4 regions of the Lactiplantibacillus argentoratensis genome follow, and region 1 is predicted to be linked to each of the others. Evidence: predicted binding sites of a transcription regulator. Region 1 holds the regulator's gene; each other region holds the start of a gene.
What was found. Region 1 encodes Rex, which represses fermentation and respiration genes when NADH is low (regulators of the CRP and FNR family bind a similar motif). Its sites were predicted from a motif close to TTGTGAANTANTTCACAA; they were not measured.

Region 1 (3,548 bases):
CGTAATGTTTCCACTGTGCTTGAATTCGGGCCGCTTTTTCTTGCACAAACTGGTCGTAGTTGCCAGTGTAGTGCACCATTTCGTGGTGTGATAAGTCATAGACTTCGTTAACGACCCGGTCTAAGAAATAGCGGTCATGGCTGACGATTAGCAGCGCGCCGGAATAAGATTGGAGATAACTTTCCAACCAAGTAAGGGTTTCGACGTCCAAATGGTTCGTCGGTTCGTCAAGGATGAGTAAGTCCCGTTTTTCAAGTAACAACTTGGCCAAGGCCAACTGGGTCTTTTGCCCACCAGATAGTGCCGTGACCGACTTATCGTACACGTCGGCGTCGAATTGAAAACCGTGCAGCACGCCTCGAATCTCGGCTTGGTAACCGTAGCCGTTTTTCTGTTGAAATTCCGTCTGAATTTGATCATAGGTTTTCAACGTCTGTTGATAAGCCTGCTCATCATTCATAATTGCGGGGTCACTCAATTGATTTTCGAGCTGATGCATCCGTTTTTCGATGGCATGTAACTCAGCGAAGACGCTACTCATTTCTTCCCAAATCGTATTGTTGCTATCTAGCCCCTGGTCTTGCGCCAAGTAACCGATCGTTAAGCCCTTACGCATTGAAATCTGGCCTTCGTCCGGTACCGTTTCACCGGCAATCATTTTAAGTAAGGTTGATTTTCCGGCCCCGTTTCGACCGACGAGGGCTACCCGGGCGTGTTCTTGAATGTCCATTTGTACGTTATCGAACAAGACATCGGCGCCAAAACGCCGCATAACTTGCTGTACTTGTAGTAAAATCACGCTTTATTAAGCTCCTTTCACATTTAATTCGTGACATAATTGTAGCATATTGTAACGGTCTGACCCAATTATTAGGAATAATAAGTAATTATTATTTCACAAAGTCACACGTTATGCTAGAATAGTGTCAGCAAATTCACAAACTTTTAATTAGGAGGACACGTCCGAATGGCAGAAACAAAAATTCCACGGGCAACGGCAAAACGGTTACCGATTTATTACCGCTACTTAAATATCTTGCTAGATGCAGATAAGAAGCGGGTCTCATCGACCGAGTTGTCCGAGGCGGTTAAAGTAGATTCAGCAACGATTCGGCGAGATTTCTCGTATTTTGGGGCGCTCGGAAAACGAGGGTATGGATACGACGTTGAAACGTTACTCGCATTTTTTAAAAAGATTTTAAATCAAGACACCTTAACGAATGTTGCTTTAATTGGGGTCGGTAATTTGGGCCACGCCCTACTGAACTTTAATTTTCACAAAAACAGTAATGTCCGCATCTCAGCAGCATTTGATGTCAACGAGGCGATTGCCAATACGGTCCAAAGTGGGGTTCCAGTGTACCCAATGACGGAGCTCAAAAAGCAATTGATCGAACAACAGATTGAGATTGCTATCTTAACGGTACCAACCACGGTTGTTCAGAAAATTACCGATGACTTGGTTGATGCAAACGTCAAAGGAATCATGAACTTCACGCCGTTACGAATCTCCGTTCCGGAGACAGTACGGGTGCAGAACGTTGATTTGACCAACGAATTACAAACATTGATCTACTTCATTGAACATTACGGTCAGCAATTAGGTGACAATGGTAATGACGATGAAAATGAGACTGAAGATTAATAATCAGTTTCATCTTTGAGGTTAAACTGATACGAAAAAGCTTCTCTGAATTTTTCAGGGAAGCCTTTTCGCGTACTAAGAGTCAATAGCTGGTGAACGCCAACCGTAATCGTTTGGCCTAGAAGTTATGTTAGTGTACTAGCCCTAATAACGTAGGTAACACGACCGAGGCATTCATTAAGATGTGCGCCGTCATTGACGTTTGAATCCGACCGGTGTGCCGATATAGCCAGCAGAATAATAACCCGATAAAGGCGTAGAGGATAAAGTGACCATCCGCATGTGCAAAACTAAATAGCACACTGGAAATCAAGGCCGCGCCGATTTGGCCGGTGACCGCACTTAGATTACCAAAGATAACTTTGCGGAAGACGATTTCTTCCATAATGGGTGCACCGACAATGATGGCTAGGAAGAACGCGGGATATTGTTGCCCAACGGTTAAGAGGGTGGTCGTGTTGGTTGAGGCTGTTGATTGGCCCATCAAAGCCGTGATTTTTAAAATAATGACTTGACCGAGGATGACTAGGATAAGTCCAATCAATCCCCAGATGAACGTCATGAACCAGTTACTTGGTTGTTTTTCAACAACGTTTTTTGTCCGCATGCGACTCGCCAACCAGATGAGTAGGATTGCACCGACTAAGTAGTCGACCGTTTGAATCACGAATACTTGGGCCCCTAGCTGATGGAAAGCAGTCACAAGGACGCTCGGTAGTGCGTAAATAATAAAGTAGATGATAAGAATAAAGATTGATTGGCGGCGATTAACCATCAAGTCACGTCCTTTTAAAAGTTTGATTTAAGATTTATTGATACTTCAATAGTATTCATTATAGTCGATTTGACATTCTTTGACTAATAATTGACAAATCACTTGCAATCTTGAATTAAAATGATATAGTTGACAATGTAATTAGCACTTGAGGTTGAGGAGTGCTAAAAAAGAATAAATGGAGGGATTCACGTGTTAAAACCATTAGGAGATCGCGTTATCTTGCAACAACAAGAAGAAGAAGAACAAACAATTGGCGGTATTGTCATTGCCAATAACGCTAAGGAAAAGCCCCAAAGCGGTAAGGTTGTTGCCGTCAATGACGGTCGTGTTTTAGATAACGGGACAAAAGTTGACCCCAGCGTGAAGGTCGGCGATCAAGTATTATTCGATAAGTATGCCGGTACCGAAGTCAAGTATCAAGGTGCTAAGTATTTGGTATTGCACGAAAAAGATATCGTTGCAATCGAAGACTAATCCATTTAAATTGCGCAACTTAAAATAAATTAAATTCATGAGGTGAATAGAGATAATGGCTAAAGAATTAAAGTTCTCTGAAGATGCACGTTCAGCGATGCTAAAAGGTGTCGATCAATTAGCTGACACAGTTAAGTCAACGTTAGGTCCTAAGGGTCGCAACGTTGTTTTGGAACAATCATATGGTTCACCAACAATTACTAATGATGGTGTAACGATTGCTAAGGCGATCGAATTAGACGATCATTTCGAAAACATGGGTGCTAAGTTAGTTTCTGAAGTTGCTTCAAAGACTAATGACATCGCTGGTGATGGGACGACTACTGCAACGGTCTTAACACAATCAATCGTTAATGAAGGTATGAAGAACGTTACGGCCGGTGCTAACCCTGTTGGCATTCGTCGGGGGATTGAAGAAGCTACTAAGACGGCGGTTGACTCATTACACGCTATGGCACACGAAGTTAAGACGCAAGAAGATATTGCGCAAATCGCTTCTGTATCTTCAGCAAGTGAAGAAACTGGTAAATTGATTGCCGAAGCCATGGAAAAAGTTGGTCATGACGGTGTTATCACGATTGAAGAATCACGTGGTGTTGATACTAGCTTAGACGTTGTTGAAGGGATGCAATTCGACCGCGGCTACTTATC
Region 2 (3,548 bases), 300 kb from region 1:
CATTCGAATGGTAACCGTAACTTGTCGGTGAACCAGGATTCAGATCCCTGAACTTTAGTCCAGCAGTCCCATAACCACATAGCACCATAGAAGAACCGCAGTGGCACACTCCAGAGTACGTTACCAGCCCGTGAGACCCAACCGCGGAAGACGTTACGGTTATTACGAGTCCGGAAGAATTCGTGCATGAAGTACTGGAATAGGTAGTAACCTGAGAAAATCTGAACGTAGTACATCCAGTTGATGGCGTGTTTTAAAAGCACGGCAATAAAACCAGAGACGTTCCACTTCTCTAAAACTTGTGCAACGGCATATTTGGAACCAATTGAGTCGACGGATGCTTGATAAGCGCCCTTAAATGGTTTGATCGTAACGTCAGTCTGGTCAACGTTCTTAATAATACCTTCGACGGCCTTAGCTGCAGTTTCTTCAGCCCCTTGAACGATTTGTGGGACTGGCCGTGGTTGGTCAGGTTCTTGGTAGCTGGTTGAATCACCGGCTAAGAAGATATTGTTACAATCCTTAGCTTGCATGAATTCATTGGCCATCAAGCGACCACCGCGGGGGTTAGTTTCAATGCCAAACTTTTTAACGATACTATTAGCACGAACACCGGCTGTCCAGATTAACGTGTAGGTTGGAATTGGATCCTTGCCTTTTAAGTTAACATGGTCTTCACAGACTTCGGTAATCATGGAGTTCGTCATGATTTTGACACCATGTTTTTCCATGTACTTAGCGGCCTTACCGGCTTGCGTCCGGTTGAGCATGTTAATAATAGTCGGCGCTGCTTCGACCAATTGGAGCGTGATTTCACTTGGATCGAGCTTGTTGTCTCGAGCCAAAACATCACGATATTCGATTAATTCACCAATCAGTTCAGAACCAGTAAAACCAGAACCACAGACTGTAAAGGTCAACATGGCTTTGCGCTTAGCAGGGTCGAGCTCCGCCGCCCCCCGCCGAATAATTGCAGATAAGTGAGCGCGCAATGCCATCGCTTGTTCGAAGGACCACAATTCGAAGCCGTGTTCCTTAACACCGGGAGTCCCAAAGTCATTGGATTCCCCACCCAAACTAATTAAAAGTTGATCATATTGATAACTTCCGTGTTCGGTAGTAACTGTTTGTGCCTTTTTGTCGATGCCCGTCACGGTATCGGTCACGAGACGAACGTTTTTTCGCCGTGCGAACAACCGTTGCAAATCATATTGGATATGCTCAGGTTCCACCCGTTCGGTAGCAACTTCATGTAATTCAGTCATATACGTGAAGTATGAATGCCGGTCAATCAACGTAATCTCGACGTCTGCATTTTTTTTGAAATGCTTAGACAGTTTCTTAGTTGCGTAAACACCAGCAAACCCCGCACCGACAACGACAATATTTTTCTTTGCCATTGCGTAACAACTCCCTTGAATAATAGTGTAAAAAGATAATTCCACTAATAATTATAACGATAATGTAAGCGGTTGTCTATGGATTATGGGAAAGAATGCATAAACTATCACATTATCTAAGCCGCGAAAATAGTGGCATCGGAGTTTGAACGGAAAACGTTGTCAATACCGCTATTATTAGGCTAAAATATCATTTTTTTAATGGAATGGGATTGACTATTACCAGTTTAAACGTTAAGATTAATGTGAATTTTCATACAAAAAGGTTAGGAGTGGGATATCATGAAATTCAAATCAGTTATTACGGGTGCTTCAGTTGTTGCAATTTCAGCTTTAGCTTTAGCAGGTTGTGGCAGTAGTTCTTCAAGTTCTAGCTCGAGTTCATCCAAGAAGAGTTCATCTTCAAGCTCATCAGCTAAGACAACTAAGGTTGCTAAATTAACCGCTGGCAGCAAAATGAAAGCGGGTACTTATAACCTTGAAGAACAAAATTATTCACATGGTTATCGGACTAAGATGAGTATCACAGTTAATAATAACGGTAAAATCACGAAGTCCAGTTATGACCAAGTGAACAAGAATGGCAAGTCAAAGACCGATGATACTTCATATAACAAGCAAATGAAGAAGATCGCCGGGACTAATCCGAAGACTTACATGCCTAAGTTAAACAAGACTTTGACCGGTTCTGCTGCTACTGGTAACGTAGGCTCCATTGACGTTGTGACTGGTGCGACTGAATCATCAAAGACCTTCCAAAACTACACACAACAATTAGTTCAAGCTGCCCAAGCGGGTAACAAGTCGACCATTAAGATTGACAATGGTGCCAAGATGAAAGATGGTACCTACAAGTTGAACGAAAAGAACTACTCACACGGTTACAAAGTTACTTTCGCAATCACGGTCAAGGATAATAAGATTACGAAGTCTGAATATAACCAAGTGAACAAGAATGGCAAGTCCAAAGTTGACGATGCAGCTTACAACAAGCAAATGAAGAAGGTTGCTAAGACTAACCCTAAGACTTATCAACCAGCTTTGAACAAGTCATTAGTTAAGAGTAGTGATCCAACTAAGGTTGACGTTGTCACGGGTGCCACTGAATCTTCTAACACCTTTATTATGTACGCGGAACAATTACAAAACGCGGCACAAAAGGGTGACACCAACACGATTACTGTTGACAACATGATTTTCTCTGAATAAGCAATTTAATCATTAGATTCTTTTGAGGCCTGAGGCGCATGCTGAGGGCCTTTTGTTTTTAACTGAACAACCAGACAGTTTGAAATTTAGTTTAGATAGTCTCAGCCGGTGTGATCTTGAGCAAGCTCATTTCTCACAAGGATAGGTGAGTTAAAGAAAGGCATAATGGCAGTGAATGCTAAGTGTGAAATTGCCATAGTTGGTCACTTGGTCACCGTGTGGGACGGTTTTTGGCAAGTACAGGTGGTGGCTGGCAATGAAAAGCTGGCTGGCATGCAAACAGGCTCACCGGATGAATCAAGACTTTGGTATAATGACAATTGAAATTAAAAATAGGGGAAGTATTGGAATGAAGCTAAAAAAATGGGTTCGAATTGGATTAATTGTTGCAATGATCGTGCCATTGACGGCGTGTGGGACGAGTACGAGTCGCAAAAATGCTGCTAGTAGCCGACCCAAACCAACTAAGGTCGTCAAGACGCCAATCGAGGATACCCAGTTCATGATGGGCACAGTTGTCACATTGCGGATTTATAATAAGGGTAAGGATAACGTGTTAGCTGGGGCGTTTAAGCTGTTGAAAGCGGAAGCTGAGGAAATTACGGTCAATCAAAAAGGATCTGAAATTGATAAGATCAACGCCGCTGCCGGTAAAAAGCCAGTGGCTGTCAGCAAGGATATCTACCCAATGATCAAAGCAGCTTACTATTATAGTAAGAATTCAGACGAATCCTTTGATTTAGCCATTGGTCCGATCACATCACTCTGGCATATTGGATTTTCCGATGCGAAGGTGCCCACTCAGCAAGAAATTGACAAGAACGTTAAGCTGGTAGACTACAAGAAAGTTAAGTTAAATGACAAGAAACGCACCGTTTATCTGGAAGAAAAGGGCATGCAATTAGATCTCGGTGGGATTGCCAAGGGTTACATGACCGA
Region 3 (3,548 bases), 680 kb from region 1:
AGCTGCGGCATACTTGACAAAAGTTACCGGTGCTGATGCGCCACGGATGATAATTCTAATGAACATTGTGATTACGTTAATTGGGGTTGGTTTAGCATTGATTGTGAAACATGGTGGTCGGTCAACACGTACGTCGGCTGCTTCCGGTGTTGAAAGTTAATTAAAAATTGCGCCTTCAATAAAGGCGCAATTTTTAGATTGATCGTTCTTGATTAGTGTAATGTTGCCAACAATAACTGCGAATAAACTCTTGGAAACGGTGGACGGCAGGTGTAATAAAACCACTGCGACGAACGACTAAGTAAATTTGATGTTGTAATGGCTGATCAGCTAAGTGTTTGATTTGAACACGCTCGGGATTTAAAAGTGGTAAGTAGGGCATTAACGCAACACCCATATTGTAACGAACAAACCCAGCCATAGTATGATCTTCTTCTACTTCATAAGCTACCTTGGGCTGAACGTGGGCTGCTGATAGGATTTGGTCGATTAATGGTCGCAAGCCGCTATTCTGTGAAAATAAGATCATTGGATAAGGTGCTAGGTCTTCAACGTGTAGCGGATTTTTTTGTACCGCGGGATGATCATTTGGAACAACTGCAACAATTTCTTGTTGAACTAGTGGGATAAAGTCAAAGAGATGGGCAGTTAGCTGCTCACCCAGTCTATCGACGTTAGAGGCTAGAACGATGTCGTATTTTTCATCGGCTAGTGCTTGCAGGAGCACACCGGAGTTTCCTTGACCAAGCTCAAAAGTAATTGCTTGATTTTCGCTTTGATTTTTGAAATGGGACAGTAACTCAGGAACTAGTTGCTGTCCAAGGGTGTAGGTAAATCCTAATTTAACATGACCGGTATCTGGATCCATAAGTTGTTTGACGAGTTCGTTGCCTTGTGATAAATCATTTAAAGTAGCAGTGACGTATTTCAAATAAACACCGCCAATTGATGTTAACTTGATATTACGGCCATCTGCTTCAAAAAGTGGAACACCCAATTCGTGTTCGAGTTTTTTGATGGCATAACTCAACGAAGGCTGTGAGATACCTAAGTTTTCGGCAGCCTTTGCCATATGTTGTGTTCGAGCTAGCTCTTTGAAAAAAACTAAATGTCTTAAATTCATGAGGAATGCTCCTTTACTCATAGATAACTTTGATGATTTAAACAACTCATCCATATTTATTATATTAAACTAATTTGCTAACATAACAAGTGAATTGAGTAACAAACAGATAAAAATAATATTTAGGAGTGGTTTTTCATGGCAGAACGAATTGATGGGCATACTTTACTGATTGGTTTAATGGCGTATCCAATTCGTCATTCAATGTCCCCAACTATGCATAACAATGCTTTTGCTAAATTAGGACTAAATTACGCTTACTTAGCATTTGAAGTGACGAATGAAACGCTGCCAAGTGCAATTGAGTCAATCAGAACACTTGATATGCGTGGCTCCAATATTTCAATGCCAAACAAGCAAAAAGTGATTCCATTGCTTGATAAGCTTGATCCAGCAGCTAAAATGGTGGGTGCGGTTAATACAATTGTTAATGATGATGGTGTTTTAACAGGTTATACGACTGATGGCATCGGATTTATGAAAGCGCTCGCGGATGAAGGCTTGGATATTCGCGAACATAAAATGACGCTAGCTGGTGCTGGTGGTGCCGGGACTGCGATCGCAGTGCAGGCTGCATTGGATGGTGTCAAAGAAATATCTATTTTTAATATGCACGATGAAACATGGGCAAATGCCGAACGGAACGTTAAACTAATTAATGAGCAGACCGACTGTCACGCCACTTTACACTCATTAGAAGATCGTGATGATTTCAAACGGGAAATCCAAAGCTCTTATATCTATACTGATTCGACAGGTGTTGGAATGAAACCACTTGAAGATAAGACGCTTGTGGACGATCCTAGTTGGTTCAGCTCAGACCAAATTGTGTTTGATACAGTATATGCACCACGAACGACTAAATTAATGAAGGTAGCTCGTCAAGCAGGATTAAAGCATGTTTACAATGGTTTAGGTATGATGCTTGAACAAGGTGCAGCAGCCTTTAAGCTGTGGACTGGCGAAGACATGCCAGTTGATTACATTCATCAGATTCTGTTTAGTGATGATCAGGATAAATAATTGATGACAGGAGGCAAGTTAAGATGCAACCAGCGATAAAGCTACGAAATATTGAACTTGGTAGTGGTCGACCTAAGTTGGCAGTGCCTATCACAGGAACGACGATTAATGATATTTTAGCAGCGACGACACCGATTTTAGCTGCACAGCCAGATGTCGTTGAATGGCGAATTGATTTTTTCAAGGATGTAACTAATCCAGAACAGTTGAAATCGGCCGGTCAGCAACTTCGTCAGGCTTTAGGTGATATTGCCTTATTAACTACTTTCCGAACTAAAGGTGAAGGCGGCGAATTAGCACTATCAGATACTGAGTATTTTAAACTGTGTGAGACGGTCTTAGATGGTGGGTTCACGGATGCATTAGATGTTGAACGTTACCATGACGAACAAGCTGTTAAGCAAATTGTTGCAGCAGCTCATGAGCATCAAGTAGTTGTGATCATGAGTAATCATGATTTTGATAAAACGCCGGCGGTTGCTGAGATCGTTAAGCGACTGACTAGTATGGTCGATTATGGTGCTGACGTTGCTAAGATGGCTGTGATGCCACAATCGGTGGAGGATGTCTTAACATTACTGACAGCGACTAATATTGCACGCCAAACACTACCACAGCCAGTAATCACAATGTCGATGGGTGACTTAGGAAAAGTGTCACGGCTTGCTGGTGAAGTGTTCGGCTCTTGTTTATCATTTGCAACGGTCGGGGCGGCTTCGGCACCTGGGCAAATTGCACTTGAAAATTTACGGCCGGAATTGGAAGATCTGAAGTTAAATTAAGGCATAACTGAAAGAAATCGTGAGGTCAGAGTGATGATTGGGACACAAAAAAAGTATGTTTCACAATTTACGATGATGGGAACCGTCATCTCGCTGACATTATTTGAGCCGAATCAGTTAGCAGTCGAAGCGGTCTATGATTACTTGCAGCGGATGGATGGTGTCTTTTCTGTCAATCGTGCCGATTCAGAATTAGCTGCGATCAATCAATATGCCGGTATTCATCCAGTTTTGGTTAGCACTGAATGCTTTCAACTAGTGTCGGATGCCATTAAGTATACAAAGCAATATGCGGATAGTTTTAATGTGCTAATTGGACCGTTAGTTAAACTGTGGAAGATTGGGTTTGGTGGGCATCAAGTACCCGCAGCCAAGGAAATCAAGCAGCGATTGGCCTTGTTAGATACGCACGAAGTTATCCTAGATGAAGCCCAATCGAGTATCTACTTGCGTCAATCTGGCATGCAATTAGATCTTGGTGCGATTGCCAAGGGGTATTTTGCCGATCAGGTCGTTAAGCAGTTGCAGCAGTCTGGCATTACCAGCGCCATTGTTAATCTCGGTGGTAACGTTAAGCTATTAGGTGCCAATCCGCTCACCGATAATCAGCGGTGGCAAGT
Region 4 (3,548 bases), 590 kb from region 1:
AAGGCCTTTTTGAGTGTTATTGTACTTTAGCGTTTCTAAGATAATTAGTCATCTTTAAATGGGGCGTAGACGGTTAATTATCCAATTTTTACAGCACAATGTTTCACGTGAAACATTACTTGTTTACGCGATGGTAGTTTTCATCAAAGTACTTGCCGTTGCGAATATCGTTCGGCATTTCCTTGTAAGGCGCTTCACTGATCACGTCTTCATTGTTTTGGCCGGCGTCGCCCATGTAAGTAATATTGGCGAATTCAGGCACAACTAATTTTGGATAAGTGGCGTACTTCTCACGAGATTGTTCCATTAAATCGATGTGTTCGTTTTGGTAAGTAACGGTGATTTCAGGATGTTCTTCAACCCACTTTGGGAAGAAGATGGTACCGTGTAGCTTCTTCTCGTTCGGCATGAAGTCTAGTGCAACGTCAGTCCCAGTTGGTTCGGTCCAAGAAATTTTGTAAATGCCTTCGGTCAACATGACGATGTCAGCTTTTTGATCAGTGACCCAACGACCGGCGACCATCCCACCATGGATTCGGTAATCAACGGTGTGGTCGTTCTTGGCGTACCACTCGTATTCCCAGCCATTATCATAAGTGTAGATAAAGTGAGTACCGAGAAAGTCATCAAGTGTTTTAAAAGTTTTTGTCATTAGAATTACCTTCCTTATATCTAATGTGTCATTTTAATCATGTAATTTATTACATGTTTTAAACAACAAGGTTAGTGTATACTGTTATCAAGGAATCGTCAAGGAGGAATTTCCAATGGCGCAAAAAAACAAGTTACAATTTATTATTCTAGGGTTATTAAACCAGCAACCATTAACGGGCTATGATCTAACTAAAGCCTTTGATGACGAGATCGGTGAATTCTGGCAAGCGCAGCATAGTCAGATTTATCCGCAATTGAAGCGACTAGAAGAACAAGGTTACGTCACGCATGAAATTACGGTCAGTGGCGTAAAACTTGAGAAGAAACTCTACCACATCACCGCAACTGGTCGGCAGCTATTACATGAGTGGATCAGTGTCGGTACACCAGACTTAACCGCTGCGAAAGATGAATTTATTTTAAAACTATACTTTATTCAAACGGATCGTGATCCACGCCTACTAGCGATGTTACAGGAACAGCTCACCCTGCACACAGCTAAGTTAGCACACTTACAACAGCGATTGGCGACCGTTTTCCCGCAAGCTAAAGCTGCTAAGCAACATTATGGTCACTATTTGATCTTACAACATGCGATCGGACGAGAAGACTACTATGTGAATTGGTTGAAGCAGACGTTGAAAGCCTTACCGGAGTAATGGGGATAGTGGTGTCACGCTAACTGGTGGCTGGAATCGTACGTTAAAAGCTACTCTTAATTATTGAGAGCGCTGTTTGATAGAAAACGGCTTATGATTGAGTCGTGTGAGAAATGGTCCCGTTTGAATTCTGAAACTGGTATAATGGCAGTGGTCAATATCAATTCACTTCAATGAGGAGATTAACTATGGAAAATCAAAAAATGCAAGAGCCACTTGTCTATCGGCGAATTTTACTAACCGTTGATGAGGACGATAATACCTCTTCAGAACGTGCGTTTCGATACGCAACGACTTTGGCCCACGACTATGATGTTCCGTTGGGAATTTGTTCGGTGCTGGAAAGCGAAGATATCAATATCTTTGATTCATTAACACCGTCGAAGATCCAGGCTAAACGGAAACACGTTGAAGATGTTGTTGCCGAGTATGTTCAGCTTGCTGAACAACGAGGCGTTAATCAAGTAGAGCCGCTTGTCTATGAAGGCGGTGATGTGGATGACGTCATTTTAGAGCAAGTTATTCCAGAATTTAAACCAGATCTATTAGTGACCGGTGCCGATACCGAATTTCCACATTCTAAGATTGCTGGGGCAATTGGTCCGCGTTTAGCCCGAAAAGCACCTATTTCAGTTATCGTTGTTCGGTAATCAAGACTCGGGACAGGGATTAAGATCCAAGCTGATGAAATTTTAACAACCGCAAGCTCATCATGGCTAATGAGGAGCTTGCGGTTGTTTTTTGGTTTCAATTGTTCATTAATGAACTTAACGATTGGGATTTTTATATTGGACGTAAGTACTGATATATAGGCGTTTATAAGCTTGCCATTTTGACGTTATTAAATATTTTTTAGATTTATTGTTGCATTATGAGCAAGGACGGCTATAATGAAGTTTGTAAATTAATTCACAAAGGAATTGAACGGAGGAAGCACTTCATGATTAAGACAGAAAAAAATCAAACAAGCAAAGTTACTGACGAAGTTGATCAATTAGTTCAACGTTCTAAGAAAGCATTAGCTATTTTGAAGTCATATACCCAAGCACAAATCGATGATTTATGTGAAAAGGTTGCGGTTGCCGCACTGGACAATCATATGAAGTTAGCCAAGTTGGCGGTTGAGGAAACCGGTCGGGGTGTTGTTGAAGATAAGGCGATTAAGAACATCTACGCCAGCGAATATATCTGGAACAGCATGCGCCATGATAAGACAGTCGGCGTCATTAAAGAAGACGATGAAGAGCAACTAATGGAAATTGCTGAACCAGTTGGTATCGTAGCCGGGGTTACACCCGTAACGAATCCAACTTCAACAACGGTTTTCAAGACGTTGATTTCATTAAAAGGTCGTAACACGATCGTCTTTGGTTTCCATCCTCAAGCTCAGAAATGTAGTTCTGCGGCTGCTGATGTGATGCGGGAAGCGATTAAAGCTGCTGGTGGTCCAGCTGATGCTGTTTTATACATCGAACACCCAAGCATTGAAGCAACCGACGCCTTGATGCACCATACGGATGTTGCGACAATCTTAGCTACCGGTGGTCCAAGTATGGTGACGGCCGCTTACTCATCAGGTAAACCAGCACTGGGTGTTGGTCCTGGTAACGGTCCAACTTATGTTGAAAAAACAGCTGACATTAAGCAGGCGGTTAACGATATTGTTTTATCGAAGACGTTTGATAATGGGATGATTTGTGCTTCTGAAAATAGTGCCATTATTGACAAAGAAATTTATGCTGAAGTTAAAGCTGAATTTATTCGCTTAGGTTGCTACTACGTTAAACCTAAAGATGTTCAAGCCTTGAGTGATGCTGTCATTGATCCTAACCGGCACACAGTTCGTGGTCCAGTTGCTGGTAAGACTGCTTATCAAATCGCACAAATGGCTGGGTTGAAAGATGTCGCTAAGGATTGCCGGGTCTTGATTGCGGAGATTAACGGTGTCGGTATCAAGTACCCACTATCCGGCGAAAAATTATCACCAGTTCTGACCGTTTACAAAGCAGACTCACATGAAGCGGCCTTCAAGCGGGCTAATGAATTACTTCACTATGGTGGTTTAGGCCATACTGCTGGGATTCATACGACCGATGATGCGTTGGTCAAAGAATTTGGCCTACAAATGCCAGCTTGCCGGATCTTAGTTAACACGCCATCTTCAGTTGGTGGGTTAGGTAACATCTACAATAACATGGCGCCTTCATTAACTCTGGGCACGGGATCATATGGTGG

Region 2: a site for Rex is predicted at 1,644-1,661, ahead of pplA (extracellular electron transfer flavoprotein PplA). Genes of this name have one in related genera too.
Region 3: a site for Rex is predicted at 1,211-1,228, ahead of V7R88_RS13925 (shikimate dehydrogenase). Genes of this name have one in related genera too.
Region 4: a site for Rex is predicted at 2,211-2,228, ahead of adhE (bifunctional acetaldehyde-CoA/alcohol dehydrogenase). Genes of this name have one in related genera too.

What each region holds. Positions count from the first base shown of each region.
Region 1 is NZ_CP147647.1:572,161-575,708, forward strand. It holds gene V7R88_RS02675 (ABC-F family ATP-binding cassette domain-containing protein) at 1-799, opposite strand, end outside; gene V7R88_RS02680 (redox-sensing transcriptional repressor Rex) at 968-1,645, shown strand; gene V7R88_RS02685 (type II CAAX endopeptidase family protein) at 1,776-2,420, opposite strand; gene groES (co-chaperone GroES) at 2,613-2,897, shown strand; gene groL (chaperonin GroEL) at 2,953-3,548, shown strand, end outside.
Region 2 is NZ_CP147647.1:876,354-879,901, forward strand. It holds gene V7R88_RS04090 (NAD(P)/FAD-dependent oxidoreductase) at 1-1,400, opposite strand, end outside; gene pplA (extracellular electron transfer flavoprotein PplA) at 1,683-2,609, shown strand; gene V7R88_RS04100 (FAD:protein FMN transferase) at 2,959-3,548, shown strand, end outside.
Region 3 is NZ_CP147647.1:2,912,501-2,916,048, reverse strand. It holds gene V7R88_RS13935 (MFS transporter) at 1-160, shown strand, start outside; gene V7R88_RS13930 (LysR family transcriptional regulator) at 194-1,123, opposite strand; gene V7R88_RS13925 (shikimate dehydrogenase) at 1,262-2,146, shown strand; gene aroD (type I 3-dehydroquinate dehydratase) at 2,170-2,928, shown strand; gene V7R88_RS13915 (FAD:protein FMN transferase) at 2,962-3,548, shown strand, end outside.
Region 4 is NZ_CP147647.1:3,001,450-3,004,997, reverse strand. It holds gene V7R88_RS14310 (phenolic acid decarboxylase) at 116-652, opposite strand; gene V7R88_RS14305 (PadR family transcriptional regulator) at 768-1,313, shown strand; gene V7R88_RS14300 (universal stress protein) at 1,502-1,963, shown strand; gene adhE (bifunctional acetaldehyde-CoA/alcohol dehydrogenase) at 2,254-3,548, shown strand, end outside.